DNA from 4 places in the Streptomyces sp. 891-h genome. Region 2 is predicted to be linked to each of the others. Evidence: riboswitches for the same ligand, from Rfam matches in the RefSeq annotation. Region 2 holds a riboswitch; each other region holds the start of a gene.
What was found. Region 2 has a riboswitch for cobalamin ahead of HC362_RS24340 (ABC transporter substrate-binding protein). Riboswitches for the same ligand answer to the same signal wherever they lie in the genome.

Region 1 (4,169 bases), 240 kb from region 2:
GGGGTACCTCGGGCAGTTCGGCGAGCACATGGCTGCCGGGGATGGGCGAGCCGAGGAAGAAGGCGAACACCAGACGGATGGCCAGCACGAGGACGCCCAGCTTGAGGAACGCCGAGTAGGAGCGGGCCCAAGGCGCGTCGGTGCGGCGTACTGCGACGACATAGCCCGCCACCACGATCAGCAGGGCGAGGAGGAGGGGGTTGGTGGTACGGGAGGCGGCGGTGGCCAGGCCCAGGGCCCAGAGCCACCAGGCCCCCGGGTGGAGAGCGGTGCTACGGGTCGAGAGCGGTGCTCTCAGGTGAGAGCGGCGTCGCGATGCACGAGCCCCCGCCTCCGTGGCGAGCGGTGCTCTCGACGTGGAGCGGTGCATCAGCTACTGCTTCCGGCGGCGCGCCTGCCACAGCGCCGCGGCGCCGAGGATCCCCACAGCCGCAACCCCCGCCGCGAGCCCCAGCCCCGTCGACAGGCCGTCCCCTTGACCGCCCCCGCCGTCACCGCTGCGGTCGCTGCTGCCGGTGCCGGTGCCGGTGCCGTTGCTGTCGGAGCTCTTCTCGTTCTCGCTCCCGCCCTCGCGCCCACCCTCGCCGTTCTTCTCGTTCCCATCGCCGGTCTTCGCCTGCTCGCCGCATCCCTTGGCCGGGTAGTGGTCGATGGCGCACAGCAGTGCTTCGGAGTTGTAGCGCAGGGGCCCGGCCACCTTGGCGAGGGCATCGGCGGCGGTCCCGTTCCCCGGGATGCGGGCGCAGCCGGTGCGGGGTGCCGGCGGTTTCCGGGACTCGCCCTTGGGCGCGTCGGCGCGGACACCGAAGTCGATGCGGACGGCGACCCGCTTGCTGCCGTCCTTGGCCGCTGTCCGGGCGCAGGCGTCGGTGAACGAGACGGCGCCGCGCGGGGTGTCGGCCTGCTGCGAGTTGGTACTCAGGGCGAACCGGAAGCCCACGGTGTCGCCGTCCTCGGGGCGCAGGGTGGCCGGTCCCTCGGTGGCGTACGACCACGAGCCGTCCTTCTTCTGCTGCCAGAACGACCAGTAGCGGTAGCCGTCCGAGTCCGCGGTCGCCGCCATGGGTGCGGCCGCAGCTGCTGGGGCGGCCGCCGCCGCGGATGCGGCCCCCGCTGCGGAGGCCGTTGCCATGGTGGTGGTCGGCAGCAGTACGAGGGCCGCGAGGGCGGTTGCCGTCCGGGCGCTCACAGTTGCTGCCTCTTGCGGCGGCCGCTCAGCAGGATGCCGAAGCCGGCGCCGATGGCGAGACCGACCAGGATGAACGCCCAGACGGGGATGGTGGTGCCGTCGTCCTTCTTCTCGGAGGAGGACGAGTCCCCGTCGGCGGCGGGCATCTTGGCGGGCTTGGGCCCGGTGTGGTTGAGGCGCGAGAGCAGGTCGGTGCCGCCGAGCTCGCCGGGGTCACCGCCCGTGGCGCGGGAGGCGAGCATGAGGGAGCTGATGGCGGCCGGATCGTTCTTGGCCTTGTCCCACTTGTCGAGGTTCTTCGCGAGCCAGTTCAGGGAGGACTTGGCCGCTTTCAGGTGACCGCCGGCGGCCAGCGCGACGACGGCGTCCGCGGTGTTCCCGTAGTCGGGCTGCTTCTTGGAGGCGCCCGGCATGACCGTACTGAAGTGGTCGCCGTTCTTCTCCAGCGTCGCGGCCAGATACGCGGCGCCCGCGCCCGCCGCCGCCTTCCGGCCACCCGGGACACCCTTGCCGTCCCCGCCGTTCCCACCGTCCCCGTCGTTCCCGCTGTCCCCGCCGTCCGCACCTGTGGCGCACTTCAGCGGTGTGACGGGCTTGTCCTCGGCGTCCTTGGCGGGCGGCTCGGTCAGGGCGCCCTTGCCCAGCGCGGCGAGGGAGGCGGCAGCGGTGGCGTCCGCGTTCGGGACGAGCTTGCCCTTCTTGTCCGGCTGGTAGGCGAAGGCACCCTGCTGGCCCCGGGCCTCCTCGATGCCCTTGGAGCCGCAGGTCAGCTGGAAGGAGAGCAGCGCGTCGTACGGCGACTTGCCGCCCTCGGCCGTGGTCTTCCTCGGGTCCTCACCCGCGGCGTGCAGGGCGCCGATGGCCAGCGAGGTGGAGTTGGCGTCCGAGGGGGCGTGCGGGGCGCTGCCCCAGCCGCCGTCCTTGTTCTGGACCGAGATCAGCCACTCCACCGCCTCGCGTACGGCGTCGCTCCGGCCGCCGACGGCGGCGAGAGCCTGCACGGCGAGGGCGGTCGCGTTGGTGTCCGAGGGGGTGGCGTCCGGGTCGCACTTCCCGGTGGTGTCGGCGCGGTACGCGGTGAACGAGCCGTCGGCGCACTGCTGTTCGGTGAGCCAGTCCACGGCCTTCTTGGCGGGGACCGCACCGGCACCGTCCAGCGCCAGCAGCGCCATCGACTGCCGCCACACCCCGTCGTACTTCGGATCAGCCGTCCCGTAGAGCCCGTCCGGCAGCTCGGACGGCTTCTCGGCGACACGGGCCCCCCGTGAAGCGACGTGGGGCGCGGAGGGTGCGGCGGATGCCACGGGTGCGGCTGTCGCGCACAGCACGGTGGCGGCGGCGAGGACCGTGGCGCGGCGGCGGCGCGGTGACATTGCGAGTGCCTTTCGGTGACGGGAGCGGACCGCAGCCGGGCACGGCCACCCCGCCGAGGGGGCTCGCGCTCTGGCGGCCCCGCATCGCGGCGCACCGGGCTCGGCTCCGTATACCTCGACGGGCCGGTGGCCTCTCGGCCACAGGAGCCCACCTCCGCCCGGGTGCTCCGGCTCACGGCCGGCCACCTGTGCCGTACGCGGTCGCCGGGGCGCGGCCGCCAGAGTGCGACCACGGCCGACGGACCACGGACGACGACGGGGTGGCGGACCGCTCACGGTTGCGGGTCAGCGCCGGATTCGCACCGGCTTCCCCCGGTCGGAGGCGTTGTCTGGCTGTCGGCCACTGTAGCGGGACCGTCCACCGGGTCGTTCCGTCGGCCCGGTCCCGGTTCGTCCGCAGGTGCCGGTGGCGGGTCAGCCGGTGGCGCGGTAGGTGACCGGGGCGCTGCCGGGTACCGCCTCCGCGTGGCCGAGTTTCACCAGGTGGCGCAGGTGGGCCTCGGCCTCGGCCACGGCGATGTTGCGGGACCCGAACGGGATCTGCTCCCAGGGGCGGTTCCAGCGCATGGCCTCGGCGAGCTGCCAGGGGGTGAGGTCCCGGTTCGAGAGCAGTGCTCTCAGATCGGAGAGCCGTTCCGCATGGTGAGCGGTGAGCTCGTCGACCCGGGCCCGCGCATCCGCGAACGCGTGCTGGTGGGCGGGCAGCACTTCGGCGGGCCGCAGCCTGGAGATCCGTTCCAGCGAGTCGAGGTAGTCACCGAGCGGATCGGTGATCTCGTCGCTGTCCGGGTCCTCGTACAGGCCGATGTGCGGGCTGATCGTCGGCAGCAGATGATCCCCGGAGAACAGCCGCCCGCCCCGGCGCCCCGCCTGCTGCCGCTCCCGGCTCCCCTCCCGCGACCTCTCCGCGCCTCCCTCTTGACCACCCCGCTCCCGTGTCCCCTCCCGGCTTCCCTCCCGGCCCGGGTGCTGCTCCTCCAGGTGCAGGCACACATGGCCCGGCGTGTGCCCCGGGGTCCACACCGCGCGCAGCCGCCGCCCCGGCAGGGCCAGCAGTTCGTTCGGCTCGATCTCCCGGTCGGGCAGTGCTGCCCGCGCCCCCGGCAGCGTCCCGTCCCCGCCCTGTGCGAGGGCTGCGCGCAGCGGTGCCGTATGCGAGTCCGGGGCACCGGCGGCGGCGAGCTTCTCGGCGAGGTAGCCGAGCCACTGGCGGCGGTCCGAGTCGCGGGTGCGGCGGACGATGGCGGCGTCCGCCGGGTGCATGGCGATCCAGGCGCCCGACTCCTCCCGTACGCGCGCCGACAGGCCGTGGTGGTCGGGGTGGTGGTGGGTGACGACAACGCCGTGCAGCGCGTCGACGGAGGTGCCGCACGCGGCGAGCCCGTCGGCGAGGGCCTGCCAGGAGGCGGGGTCGTCCCAGCCGGTGTCGATCAGCACGGGTCCCGCGTCCGTCTCGATCAGATGGACGAGGGTGTGGCCGAGCGGGTTGTCCGGGATGGGTACGGGAATGCTCCACACGCCGCCCCCGTGGTCACCGACCCCCGGCCCGTCGTCCGTTGCCTGCGGTCTGTTCGTCATGGCGGCTCCCGGTTCCGTGCGCGGGTTGC
Region 2 (4,169 bases):
GCGGCCCATCGCCACCACCTGCCGTACGGTCAGCCCGAAACCGCCGCTCGCGTCCTGCGGTACGGCCGCCACCCGGCGGGCCCGCGCCTTGGCGCCCAGTGCCACCGCGTCGTCGCCGTCGAGCGTGATCCGCCCGCCGGTGGGCCGCAGCGTCCCGTAGACGCAGCGCAGCAGTGTCGTCTTGCCGCTGCCGTTGGGCCCGACGACACCGACGGTCTCGCCGGGCCGGGCCTGGAGCGTCACCCTGTCGAGCAGGGGGCGCCCGCCGGCCGTCTCGTAGGAGACCTCCTCGGCGCGCAGCGCACCCGGACCGGTCACGCCGTCACCCCCTCGGTGCGGTGCGAGCGGCGCAGCATCCACAGGAAGAACGGCCCGCCGGTGAGCGCCGTCAGCACACCGACCGGGATCTCCTCGGGCGCCGCGACGGTACGTGCCGCCAGGTCGGCCAGTACGAGGAACGCCGCTCCGCCCAGTGCCGCGACCGGGAGCAGCGCACGGTGCCCGGCGCCGACCGCCATCCGCGCCGCGTGCGGCACCATCAGCCCCACGAAGCCGATCGCGCCGCTCACCGTCACCAGCACCGCCGTCACCAGCGAGGCGAGGACGAAGACGGCGGCACGGAAGCGTCCGGTGTCCAGGCCGAGCACGGTGGCGCCCTCCTCACCGGCCAGCAGCAGGTCGAGCGGCCTGGCCAGCGCCAGCAGCAGCACCGATCCGGCGGCCAGCACCAGCGCGGGCAGCAGCAGCGTGTGCCACCGGGCCTGGCCGAGCCCGCCCAGGGTCCAGAAGAGGATGGCCCGCAGATGCTCGTTCTCGGAGGAGGTCACCAGCACCAGGCTCGTCAGCGCGGAGAGCACGTACTGCACCGCCACACCCGCCAGCACCAGCCGTCCCGTCGGCAGCGCGGTCAGCGTCCCGCCGCCCCGCGCCATCGCGTAGACGACGACCAGCGCGAGCATCGCCCCGGCGAAGGCGCCCGCCTGCATCGAGACGGCGCCGACACCCAGGACGACGACCAGCACGGCTCCGGTCGAGGCTCCGGAGGAGATCCCCAGCAGATACGGGTCGGCCAGCGGGTTGCGTACCAGCGCCTGCAGCACCGTGCCCACCAGGGCCAGACCGGCTCCGACCACGGCGGCCAGCAGCACGCGCGGCAGCCGCACATCGAGGACGATGGTGGTGAACGGGCCGGGCCCCGAGCGGCCCGTCAGCGCGGCCAGCACCTGGCCGGGCGGTATCCGCGCCGAACCGAGGGCCAGCCCGGCGAGCGCCCCGGCGACGAGTACGGCGACGAGCGCGGCGGCCACCAGCGTCCACCGCGCCTTGGAGCCGACCGGCATGGCACCGCTGCGCACCGCGCTACTCCGCCCCACGGCCGTCCTTGGCGTGGCGGTCCTCACCAGGGCCGCCCTTGCCGTGGCCGTCCTTGCCCTGGCTGTCCGCCGCCCGTTCCGGGTGGAGTTGGCGGGCCAGCGCGTCCACCGCGTCCGGCACGCGCGGCCCCAGCACCGCCGAGGAGAGCGGCAGCACCGCGAACCGCCGGTTCTTGATGGCGGGCACGTCCGCCAGCGCCGGGTCGTCCAGCAGCCGCTTCTTCTTCTGCGCCACGGTCGTCCCGCCGTAGTCGTAGATCACCACGACCTCCGGCTTGCGCTGGACGACCTTCTCCCAGGAGACGTCTGCGAAGTTCTTCCGAATGCCGGCGAAGACGTTGCGGCCCCCGGCGCGGCGTACGATCTCGTTGCCGATGCCCTTGCCGCCCGCCGTGAACGCGGAGCTGTCGCCGCTGTCGTAGACGAACACCCGGGTGCGCTCGGCCCCCTTCAGCCGCTCGGCGGTGGCCGCGAGCTGCCGGTCCTGCTTCTTGATCAGCGCTTCCGCCCGGTCGGGGACGCCGAACGTACGGCCGACCTGACCAATCTCCCGGTGCAGTGTGGAGATCCCGACGTCCTCGGTGCAGTTCTCCAGATTGAGACGGGTCTTGACGCCGGACTCGGCGAGGGCGGCGCGCTCGCGCCCCTCCGACTTGTCGAAGGCGCTGGCGTAACCGCCGTAGACGAAGTCGGGGTTGGCCGCCAGCAGCGTCTCCTTCGAGGGGTACTTCTTCGCGAGCACCTTGACGCGGTGGTACGCCTTGGCGTAACGGGGCAGGATGCGGTCGTCGAGATAGGCGGTGCCGGCCATCCGGTCCCGCAGGCCGAGGGCCAGCATGATCTCGGTGACGTGCTGGTTCATGGTTACGGCACGCCGCGGTGGGGCGGTGAAGGTCGTCTTCACACCACAGTTGGTGACCGTGTAAGGGAAGCCCTCGGCGGAGGCGCCTTCCTGTGCCCGGTCCCCGCCGGAGCCGCCCGCGCAGGCGGTGGCGGGTATCAGCAGCAGCGAGGCGAGCGCCACCCGGGCGGGACGGCGGCGGGCGGTCGGGTCGAGTGCCGGGGCGAGCCCCGGCAGGAGTGCGCGGATACGGCGCGGTCGGCGCATGGCCAGGTGATCCTTCTCCGTCGTGAGCCCAGTCGCGGGGCCCGGCGTGCCACCGCGCCCGGGGCCTTCCGGACGCGGATGCCAGCAGGTCTTCGGGCTCGGGACTGCGGGGGCGTCGCGCCTTCCCGGGGTTCGTGTCCCCAGTGGCCTTGTGCGCGCCCCAGTCCCACACCGCTGCGCGTCAGCTCCGGATTCGCACCGGATTCCCTGACCCGATCAAGGGTTTGACTGGCGGCTGAAACGTACCACGCGGGCGGCAGACCGCAGGAAGCGAGGGAGAGTGGGGGAGAGCGGGGGAGAAACGGCAAAAAGGACCCCGGGGCTTTGCCCGGCCCCGGGGTCCTGGGTGCCGCTCGTTCGCACGCCCTGACGGTTCATGGGCGGATCGTTCGGCGATGTCCTCGCGTGGAGCCACTCCACCACGGCGGCATGTGGAACCGCCGGCCGGGTTCGAACCGGCGTCTCGAGGTCGTCACCACCCCGGTTGCCGGGCGATGAACGGCGATGCTGAGCTTGGAGCGAGAGGTTGAGCTTGACCGGCGCCTGCATGAGGGCAGGTCGCCGGGGGTTCACACATCAGCTTCAGCTTCAGCTTTGCGCTCCTGGCGCACCCCGGGCCGAAAGGGCGTCGAACCCCATGGCCCGGGGAGTCTGTAGTTGTGTTCCGCGTCTTGCGTCTTGCGTCTTGTGCCGCCGCCTACGCGAACAGGTAGCCGAAGACGGCGTCCCCGACGCGCTGGTCGGTGGCCTCCGTGCTGTTGGCCTCCTCGCGGGCGAACTTCACCGCCGCCGCCAGCTTGTCCAGCCGCTCCAGCAGTTCGTTGACCCGGCGCGCGGGCAGTGCGCCGGAGTACTTGACCGTGGTCCAGTAGCCGACGGGGATGTCCTCGTAGTACACCTCGACCTGGGCCGGGTGCTTCTCGGTGGCCTCCGCCTTCACATGGTTGCGCGGCACCTTCTTGGTGCGCACCGTACGGACCTGCTCGGTCTTCCACCAGTCCGTGGAGGGGTCCTTCTCCCACGCCTCGGCGCCGTCCAGGACGGGCAGCTTGCGCAGGAAGGAGCCGAGCTCTCCCAACTGCTTCTCCAGGAAGAGCAGATAGGAGACGGGCACCTCGGACAGGACGGTGCGGCCGTCGACGACGACATCCGCGCGAGCCGTGAGGTTCGCCCAGTCCTTCGTCGCCGTCACATCGAACAGCCGGGTGAGGATCTTCGCCGTTTCCTTCAGCACATCCTCGGCCTTGACCTGGACCCGTGTCGACTCCGGCGGAAGCTGCTCGCCCTCTTCGTCCTTGGGCTGGTACGTACGCGAGATACCGGCCAGCATCTGCGGCTTCGTCAGCCCGTGCTGCGCCTGCGCCAGGTCCTGGGCCACCTTGGACTTGACGCCCTTCTCGACTGCGATGATCTGATTCAGCTTCGCCACGACTGCGAAGCTAGCAGCCCAACACCGAGTCGGACCACGTAATTTGTTCGACGGATCGGTAACAGCGGCTTCCCACGTACGAGTGAAAAAGGATGGTCGTCATTCCAGCGCGGGTAGGCCAAGTCAGCACCGATCCGACGAGCTGGGGGACAGTCACGTTGTCGCAACCCTTCGAACTGCCCGACTTCTACGTGCCCTACCCCGCCCGGCTCAACCCGCACGTCGACCAGGCCAGGGCCCATTCGCGGGAGTGGGCCGG
Region 3 (4,169 bases), 3.1 Mb from region 2:
CGGTTTCCACGCGCTGATCTCCTCCGGCACCACGCCGAAGATGATCCAGAAGGAGACCCAGATCCGGATGATCGGCTACGGCTCCATGCTGATGGAGTCGTTCGTCGCCATCATGGCGATGGTCGCCGCCGGCATCATCGACCCGGGGCTCTACTTCGCGATGAACGCGCCCGCCGGCGTCATCGGCGACAACGTGCAGGCGGCCTCGGAAGCGGTACGGCACCTGGGGTACACCATCACCCCGGACCAACTGGCGGCCGCCGCCAAGGCCGTCGAGGAGCAGTCGCTGCTCTCCCGTACGGGCGGGGCGCCCACCCTGGCCATCGGCGTCTCCAACATCTTCTCGGAGATCGTCGGCGGCGCCGGGATGAAGGCGTTCTGGTACCACTTCGCCATCATGTTCGAGGCGCTGTTCATCCTGACGGCCCTGGACGCCGGCACCCGCGTGGGCCGCTTCATGCTCCAGGACATGCTCGGCAACGTCTACAAGCCCTTCCGCCGGGTGAGCTGGTGGCCGGGGCTGCTCTTCTCCAGCGCCGCCATCGTCGCGCTGTGGGGCTACTTCCTGTGGGTCGGCGTCCACGAGCCGCTGGGCGGGATCAACCAGCTCTTCCCGCTGTTCGGCATCGCCAACCAGTTGCTGGCCGCGGTAGCGCTGGCGGTCTGTACGACGCTGCTGGTCAAGTCCGGGCGGCTGAAGTGGGCCTGGGTCACGGCCGTTCCCCTGGTGTGGGACGCCGTCGTCACGCTCACGGCGAGCTGGCAGAAGGTCTTCTCCACCGACCCGAAGGTCGGCTTCTTCCAGCAGCGCGCCAACTACCAGGAGGCCATCGACCAGGGCAAGGTCATCGCCCCCGCCAAGAACATGGACGACATGCACACCGTCGTCACCAACTCCACGGTGGACGGCGTCCTGTCGGCCCTCTTCGCGATCCTGGTCATCGTCGTCCTCGCCGACGCGGCGCGCACCTGTGTACGCGCGGTGCGCAACCCGGAGAGCACCCGGATGCACGAGGCGCCCTACGAGAAGTCCAAGCTGGTCGAACCCGCAGGACTGATCGCCACCAAGGAGGAGAAGGCGGAGAAGGCCGAGCACGAGGCAGCGCCGGCCGCGGCCGGAGCGCCCGGCGGCGGGGCGGGAGAGGACTCCCGGTGAACGGAGCGAAGCAGGTGAACGGCGCGAAGCGGGCGGCGGTCGATCCCCTGCTGCGGGCCGGGCGCTGGCTGCGCTGGTACGTGCGCGAGTTCACGGACGAGAGCGCGTACGACCGGTATGTGGCACATGTGCGTCAGCACCAGGGGCCCCACGCCCCGGTCCCCTCCCGGAAGGAGTTCGAGCGCCGCCGCACGGACGCCCGGGAGGGCGATCCGCGCGAGGGCTTCCGCTGCTGCTGAGATCCGCCGGGCAGAGCTGACGTCCGCCGGGCACGGCTGACGCCCCGGCGTTGTCAGTGCCGTGCCGGATGATGGCGGCCATGGACATCACCGTAAGAACCGCACGGCCCGAGGAGTACGCACAGGCCGGGGAGCTGGTGGCGCGCGCCTACCTCGACGGCGGACTGCTGACCCACGGGGATTCCGACCCCTATCTGAACTCGCTCCGCGACGCGGCCGGCCGCGCCGCCCACGCCGACCTGCTGGTCGCCGAGGACCCGCAGGGCGCGCTGCTGGGCACCGTCACCTTCGTCGGCGAGGGAGGGCGCTACGCGGAGCGCGCCCGGGCCGGTGAGGGCGAGTTCCGGATGCTCGGCGTACGGCAGTCGGCGCGGGGCCGGGGTGTCGGTGAAGCACTGGTGCGGGCCTGTATCGGGCGGGCCCGCGACCTCGGGCTGAGCGGGCTCGTCCTGTCCACTCTGCCGACGATGCACGCGGCACACCGCCTCTACGCCCGGCTGGGCTTCCTGCGCGCCCCCGACCGCGACTGGCAGCCGATCGAGGGCGTCACCCTGCTGGCCTACACGCTCACCCTGTAGCCGACGGCACAACATATGGGGCCCTCTCACAGGGGGGCCACAACATGTATGGTGTCTCACGGCCGTCGCCCCCGACGCAGGGGAATCCGGTGCGAGTCCGGAACTGTCCCGCAACGGTGAGCGGCACGCGCGAGCGTGCCCGCGAGTCCGAATGCCTGCAGGCGGCGGCAGTACCGAACGTCCGGGTCTCGTGGGTTGGGCCGCCGGGGCGGAGCGCGCCATGCCCGCAGCGGGTCCGGCGTGTGCCCTCTCCTGCCGTGCTGCCCTGCCAGGGGCCCTCAGCAGCCAGGGAGAGCACCGCGTGACCGTCACCACCGCCCCCACACTTCCGGCACCGAGCGGCGCCGGGCCCGGCGCTCCCGGGAAACCCGCCGCATCCGGCAACCCCGGCGCCCGCGAGCCCGACTCCCGGGAACCAGGTGCCCGGGAACCCGGCGCCCGCGAGGATCCGCCGGCCGAAGCGCTCCGCCGGGCCCTCGCAGCGCTCACCGCCGGTCTCCCCGACGTGGACCCGGCGCCGGTGCTGGCAGCGGCCCTGCGCGGACGGCAACCCGGCGCCACCGAGGCCGACCTGCGTGCCCTCGCCATCGAATCGGCTGCGGGTCTCATCAGCGAGGAGCCCTCCTACTCCCGGCTGGCGGCGCGGCTGCTCACCCACGTGATCCGCGACGAGGCGGCGGCGGAGGGCGTGACCTCGTTCTCCGCCTCGGTGGCGCTGGGCCACGCGCAGGGGCTGATCGCGGACCGCACCCACGCCTTCGTGAAGAAGCACGCACAACGGCTCGACGCGCTGGTGGCAGAGGCCCTGGACGGCGGCGCGGACGACCGGTTCGAGTACTTCGGGCTGCGTACCGTCCACTCCCGCTACCTGCTGCGCCACCCGGCCACCCGCCGCCCGATCGAGACGCCGCAGCACTTCCTGCTCCGTGTCGCCTGCGGCCTGGCGGGGGACGAGTCACCCGAAGCGCTGGCGGAGGTGGCCGCGTTCTACCGGCTCACCAGCTCCCTCGCCTATCTGCCCTCCTCGCCCACCCTGTTCAACTCCGGTACGCGCCACCCGCAGATGTCGTCCTGCTATCTGCTGGACTCGCCCCAGGACGAACTGGACTCGATCTACGAGCGCTACCAGCAGATCGCCCGGCTCTCCAAGCACGCGGGCGGCATCGGTCTGTCCTACTCCCGCATCCGCTCCCGGGGCGCGCTGATCCGGGGCACCAACGGCCACTCGAACGGGATCGTCCCGTTCCTGCGCACGCTGGACGCCTCGGTCGCGGCCGTCAACCAGGGCGGCCGGCGCAAGGGTGCGGCCTGCGTCTACCTGGAGACCTGGCACGCGGACATCGAGGAGTTCCTCGAACTGCGCGACAACACGGGCGAGGACGCGCGCCGTACCCACAACCTCAACCTCGCGCACTGGGTACCGGACGAGTTCATGCGCCGCGTCGAGGCGGACGGGCAGTGGTCCCTCTTCTCCCCTTCCGACGTGCCGGAGCTGGTCGATCTGTGGGGCGAGGAGTTCGACACCGCCTACCGCCGCGCCGAGGCCGAGGGCCGCGCCGTCAAACAGCTGCCGGCCCGGCAGCTGTACGGCGCGATGATGCGTACTCTCGCGCAGACCGGCAACGGCTGGATGACGTTCAAGGACACCTCGAACCGCACCGCCAACCAGACCGCACAGCCCGGTCGCATCGTGCACTCCTCGAATCTGTGCACCGAGATCCTGGAGGTCACCGACGACGGCGAGACCGCCGTCTGCAACCTCGGCTCGGTCAATCTGGCCGCGCACCTGGGCGCCGACGGACAGCCCGACTGGGAGCGGCTGGACGCCACGGTGCGTACGGCGGTGACGTTCCTGGACCGGGTGGTGGACATCAACTTCTATCCGACCGAGCAGGCGGCCGCCTCCAACTCCCGCTGGCGGCCTGTGGGTCTGGGCGTGATGGGACTCCAGGACGTCTTCTTCCGGCTCGGGCTGCCGTTCGACTCGCAAGAGGCACGCGAGCTGTCCACCCGGATCGCCGAGCGGATCATGCTCGCCGCTTACGAGACCTCGGCGGAGCTGGCCGAGAGGCACAGCCCGCTGCCCGCCTGGGAGTCCACCCGCGCCGCACGCGGTGTACTCCACCCCGACCACTACCCGGACGCCGAGCCGCACTGGGCGGACCGCTGGGACGCGCTGCGCGCCCGTATCGCACG
Region 4 (4,169 bases), 4.5 Mb from region 2:
GAGCCGTACCAGGCGGCGGCGCACGGCGGCGTCCCCCACGCTTTCTAGGGCGCGGACCTGCGCCCGGGGCCTGCCGTGCCGCCGCCGTGCGGGGACGTTCCTCCCACCGGGTCCGGTCGGTTGGGCGGCCACAGGAACGGAAGTGGATGCTCCGCTTCCGTTCTGTGCCACAGAGGTCGGGAGTTCGGGCATGGATTCCTCGGGTGAGTTGAGGCGCTGAGAGATCGGGCGAGCAGCAGCGGCGGAGGGACAGAACAGGTGGACCTGGTGCATCGATGCCGCGGTCACGCTAGCCCGCGGCCCTCCCGCGACCTGCCCCGTACGGAGGATTCGCCAGGGTTCGCCAGCTCCCAACGAGTGAACCCCACCGGCTTCCGCTTGACAGGGCTCGTCCGCGCCGTCCGAGGGAGCGGTATCGCTCCGTACGCCCGATGCGCTCAGTACGCCCGCACGGTGACGTTCACCCGGCCCCGCAGCTCCAGCGCGGGCGGCGCCGTACCCGGCTCGGTGCGGGGTACGCCGTGGTAGGACAGCCGGGCCGGGCCGCCGAAGACGAAGGCGTCCCCGCTGCGCAGCTCCACGTCCTCCCACGGCCGCCCGCGCCCCTCGGTGTTGCCGAACCGGAAGACGCAGGTGTCCCCGAGGCTGAAGGAGACGACGGGAGCCGCCGAGCGCTCGTCGCTGTCCCGGTGCATGCCCATGCGCGCGCCGTCACCGTAGAAGTTCACCAGCGCGATGTCGTACGGCACGGCGCACGGGCCCGCGCCGTACACCGGCTCCCCGGTCACCTCGGCGGCGGCGTCCACGGCCGCCCGCGCCCACTCCCCCAGCCACCCGGGGAACGGCTTCACCGGCTCGCCGCCGCCGTCCACGACGGTCGGCGCGTAACCGTAGGGATACCAGTGCCGCCCCAGGCTGAGCTGCCGCACCGACATCCGGCCGCCGCCCGGCATCCGTACCGTCCGCAGGCCCGCGGGCGGCAGGGCCCATCGGCGGCACGCCGCCAGCAGCTCGCGCTGGGCCTCGGGCGGCAGCCGACTGGGCAGATGTACGGCTCCCGGAGCGATCTCCGAAGCGGGCCGCGGGAACAGCTCCTCGCTCACGGGGCCAGCGTACGGCGCCGGGCCGCCCAGCCCTCGGCGAGACCCCGGCCGGGCCGAACGTCGTACGAGTCACCGCACGAGGACTGATCGCCTCAGGCATCCATGCCTTATGGTCGAACGGACGGTCGTCGCAGATGCTGGGAGCGCACGTGAATGTGGAGTCCACCGGGACGGAGCTGACCGGGGTACGGAACTTCCGGGACGTCGGGGGCCTGCCGACGGTGGACGGGCGCCGGGTGCGGCGCGGGGTACTCTTCCGCAGCGGGCACCTGGCCCACGCGACGCCCGAGGACGCCGCCTTCCTCGGCGAGCTCGAACTGCACACGGTCTTCGACTTCCGCAACTCCGCCGACCAGGCGCTCGACGGCCCCGATGTCGAGCTGCCCGGGGTCCGCAACGTCAACCTTCCGCTGTCCGACCCGGCCGACGGTGCCGAGTTCTGGCGGCTGGTGCGCGACGGCGAACTCGACCAGCTCCGGGCGATCCTCGGCGACGGGCTCGGTGACCGGCGGATGACCGACTCCTACCGCGCCATGATCCTGGAGCGGACGGCCGAGCACAGCCGCATCCTGCACGCACTGGCCGAGGACAGCGTGCCCGCGCTGATGCACTGCGCGGCCGGCAAGGACCGGGCTGGGCTTGCGGTCGCCATCACGCTGCTGGCGCTCGGCGTGGAGCGGGCCGCCATCGAGGAGGACTACCTCCAGTCCAACCAGCCGCACCGGCGGTACAAGATCTACCGCAGCAACAAGTCCAAGGCCGGTATGGCGCCGGAGGTCCTGGAACTGCTCGCCCCTCTCTTCGAGGCGCGCGCCCGCTATCTGCACACCGCGTTCGAGACCATCGACGAGAGGTGGGGCGACGTGGACACCTACCTGACCGAGGGCCTCAAACTCTCCGAGGGAACCCGCATCAGGCTGCGCTCGCGCCTGCTGGAGCCCTGAAACCGGCCCAGCGGACGCCTCATCCCTCCGCCTCGACGCCCCGCTGAGCCCCGCTGAGCCCCGCCCCCGGGGTTATGCTGGCGGTGCAGCAGGTTCGCCCCGTCAGCCAGGCGGGAGGCGTCGTAAGAGGGAACCCGGTGCGAGTCCGGGACTGCCCCGCAGCGGTGAGTGGGAACGACCGCCGTCATACGCACTGGACCACAAGGTCCGGGAAGCGACGGCCAGTAGGTGCCCGCCGGGAGACCGGCAGGCGTGCCCGCGAGTCCGAAGACCTGCCCGCTGCCCGTGCGCGTCCACGCGTGCACGGTCCTCCCGGAGACCTCGAGGGCGGGTCGGAGAGCACAGCGCACCAGACGGCGGGACGCCGGCCACGCGTCCGCCTCCCCGGGCGCCGCCTCCCTTCGTGTCCTCGCTCCGTCCTTCCGGGACGCTGGAGACACTCGCGAAGGAGAGTTGCGTGACAGCGCCCAGAACGCACGAGGCAGCAGCCCGAGCGGCCACCACCCGCCCGCCCGCGCCGGTGAGCGCCACGGTGTACGGCTATCCCCGCCAGGGCCCGGACCGCGAACTGAAGAAGGCGATCGAGGGGTACTGGAAGGGCCGCGTCGACGCCGAGTCCCTGCACGCCACAGCGGCCCGGCTGCGGGCCGCCAACTGGCGGCAGCTGGCCGAGGCGGGCATCCACGAGGTCCCCACCGGCGACTTCTCGTACTACGACCACGTACTGGACACGACCGTGATGGTCGGTGCCCTCCCCCAGCGGCACCGCGCGGCCGCGGCCGCCGATCCGCTGGACGGGTACTTCGCCATGGCCCGCGGCACCCAGGACGCGGCGCCGCTGGAGATGACCAAGTGGTTCGACACCAACTACCACTATCTGGTGCCCGAACTCGGCCCCGGCACCGTCTTCGCGGCGGACTCGCGCAAGCAGACCGCCGAGCTGACGGAAGCCCTCGCACTGGGGCTCCCGGCGGCCCGGCCGGTGCTCGTCGGGCCCGTCACCTACCTGCTGCTGGCCAAGCCGGCGCCCGGCGTCGCCCCCGACTTCGAGCCGCTGTCGCTGCTGGAGAGGCTGCTGCCCGTCTACGCCGAGGTGCTGGCGGATCTGCGCGCCGCGGGCGCCCAGTGGGTGCAGCTGGACGAGCCGGCGCTGGCGCAGGACCGTACGCCCGCCGAGCTGAAGGCCGCGGCCGAGGCCTACCGGCTACTGGGCGGCGCCGCCGACCGCCCGCGGCTGCTGGTCGCCTCCTACTTCGACCGGCTCGCCGAGGCGCTGCCCGTACTGGCCAAGGCGCCGGTCGAGGGCCTGGCGCTCGACTTCACCGGGCCGGCCGCCGCCAACCTGGACGCGCTCGCCGCGGCCGGCGGGCTGCCGGGCAAGCGGCTGGTCGCGGGGGTGATCGACGGCCGCAATGTGTGGATCAACGACTACGAACGCTCCATGGCCACCCTCGCCACCCTGCTGGGCCTCGCCGACCGGGTGGATGTGGCGGCGTCCTGCTCGCTGCTGCACGTGCCGCTGGACGCGCGCGCCGAGCGCCATATCGACCCCCAGGTCGCACGCTGGCTGGCGTTCGCACGGCAGAAGGCGGCGGAGGCGGTCACGCTGGCCCGCGGCCTGTCCGAGGGAACCGCGGCGATCAGCGCCGAGCTGGCCGCCAACCGCGCCGACCTCGCCTCACGTACGGCCTCGCCGCTCACCCACGACAAGGCCGTACGGGCCCGTACGGCAGCCGTCACCGAGGCGGACACCCGCCGCGCGCTGCCGTACCCGCGGCGCACGGCGGCGCAGCGCACCCGGCTCGGCCTGCCGCCGCTGCCGACCACCACCATCGGCTCGTTCCCGCAGACGGCCGAGCTGCGTGCGGCCCGGGCCGGTCTCCGGGCCGGCCGGATCGACGAGACCGCCTACGAGCAGCGGATCGCGGCCGAGATCCGCGAGGTGATCGCCTTCCAGGAGCGCGCCGGGCTGGACGTACTGGTGCACGGCGAGCCCGAACGCAACGACATGGTGCAGCACTTCGCCGAACAGCTCACCGGGTACCTCGCCACCCGGCACGGCTGGGTGCAGTCGTACGGCACCCGCTATGTGCGCCCGCCGATCCTGGCGGGCGATGTCGCA

Region 1: another riboswitch for cobalamin. It lies ahead of HC362_RS23290 (prenyltransferase/squalene oxidase repeat-containing protein); the one in region 2 lies ahead of HC362_RS24340 (ABC transporter substrate-binding protein).
Region 3: another riboswitch for cobalamin. It lies ahead of HC362_RS10430 (ribonucleoside-diphosphate reductase subunit alpha); the one in region 2 lies ahead of HC362_RS24340 (ABC transporter substrate-binding protein).
Region 4: another riboswitch for cobalamin. It lies ahead of metE (5-methyltetrahydropteroyltriglutamate--homocysteine S-methyltransferase); the one in region 2 lies ahead of HC362_RS24340 (ABC transporter substrate-binding protein).

What each region holds. Positions count from the first base shown of each region.
Region 1 is NZ_CP050693.1:5,313,789-5,317,957, forward strand. It holds gene HC362_RS23280 (CbiQ family ECF transporter T component) at 1-370, opposite strand, end outside; gene HC362_RS23285 (SCO2322 family protein) at 374-1,189, opposite strand; gene HC362_RS23290 (prenyltransferase/squalene oxidase repeat-containing protein) at 1,186-2,562, opposite strand; cobalamin riboswitch at 2,723-2,875, opposite strand; gene HC362_RS23295 (MBL fold metallo-hydrolase) at 2,977-4,140, opposite strand.
Region 2 is NZ_CP050693.1:5,553,476-5,557,644, forward strand. It holds gene HC362_RS24330 (ABC transporter ATP-binding protein) at 1-318, opposite strand, end outside; gene HC362_RS24335 (iron ABC transporter permease) at 315-1,340, opposite strand; gene HC362_RS24340 (ABC transporter substrate-binding protein) at 1,360-2,481, opposite strand; cobalamin riboswitch at 2,547-2,729, opposite strand; tRNA gene HC362_RS24345 (tRNA-OTHER) at 2,914-2,987, opposite strand; gene HC362_RS24350 (hypothetical protein) at 3,179-3,910, opposite strand; gene HC362_RS24355 (germacradienol/geosmin synthase) at 4,069-4,169, shown strand, end outside.
Region 3 is NZ_CP050693.1:2,457,986-2,462,154, forward strand. It holds gene HC362_RS10415 (carbon starvation CstA family protein) at 1-1,156, shown strand, start outside; gene HC362_RS10420 (YbdD/YjiX family protein) at 1,153-1,395, shown strand; gene HC362_RS10425 (GNAT family N-acetyltransferase) at 1,476-1,973, shown strand; cobalamin riboswitch at 2,019-2,151, shown strand; gene HC362_RS10430 (ribonucleoside-diphosphate reductase subunit alpha) at 2,275-4,169, shown strand, end outside.
Region 4 is NZ_CP050693.1:1,102,780-1,106,948, forward strand. It holds gene HC362_RS04960 (ATP-binding protein) at 1-39, opposite strand, end outside; gene HC362_RS04965 (alpha-ketoglutarate-dependent dioxygenase AlkB) at 438-1,103, opposite strand; gene HC362_RS04970 (tyrosine-protein phosphatase) at 1,238-2,047, shown strand; cobalamin riboswitch at 2,121-2,342, shown strand; gene metE (5-methyltetrahydropteroyltriglutamate--homocysteine S-methyltransferase) at 2,568-4,169, shown strand, end outside.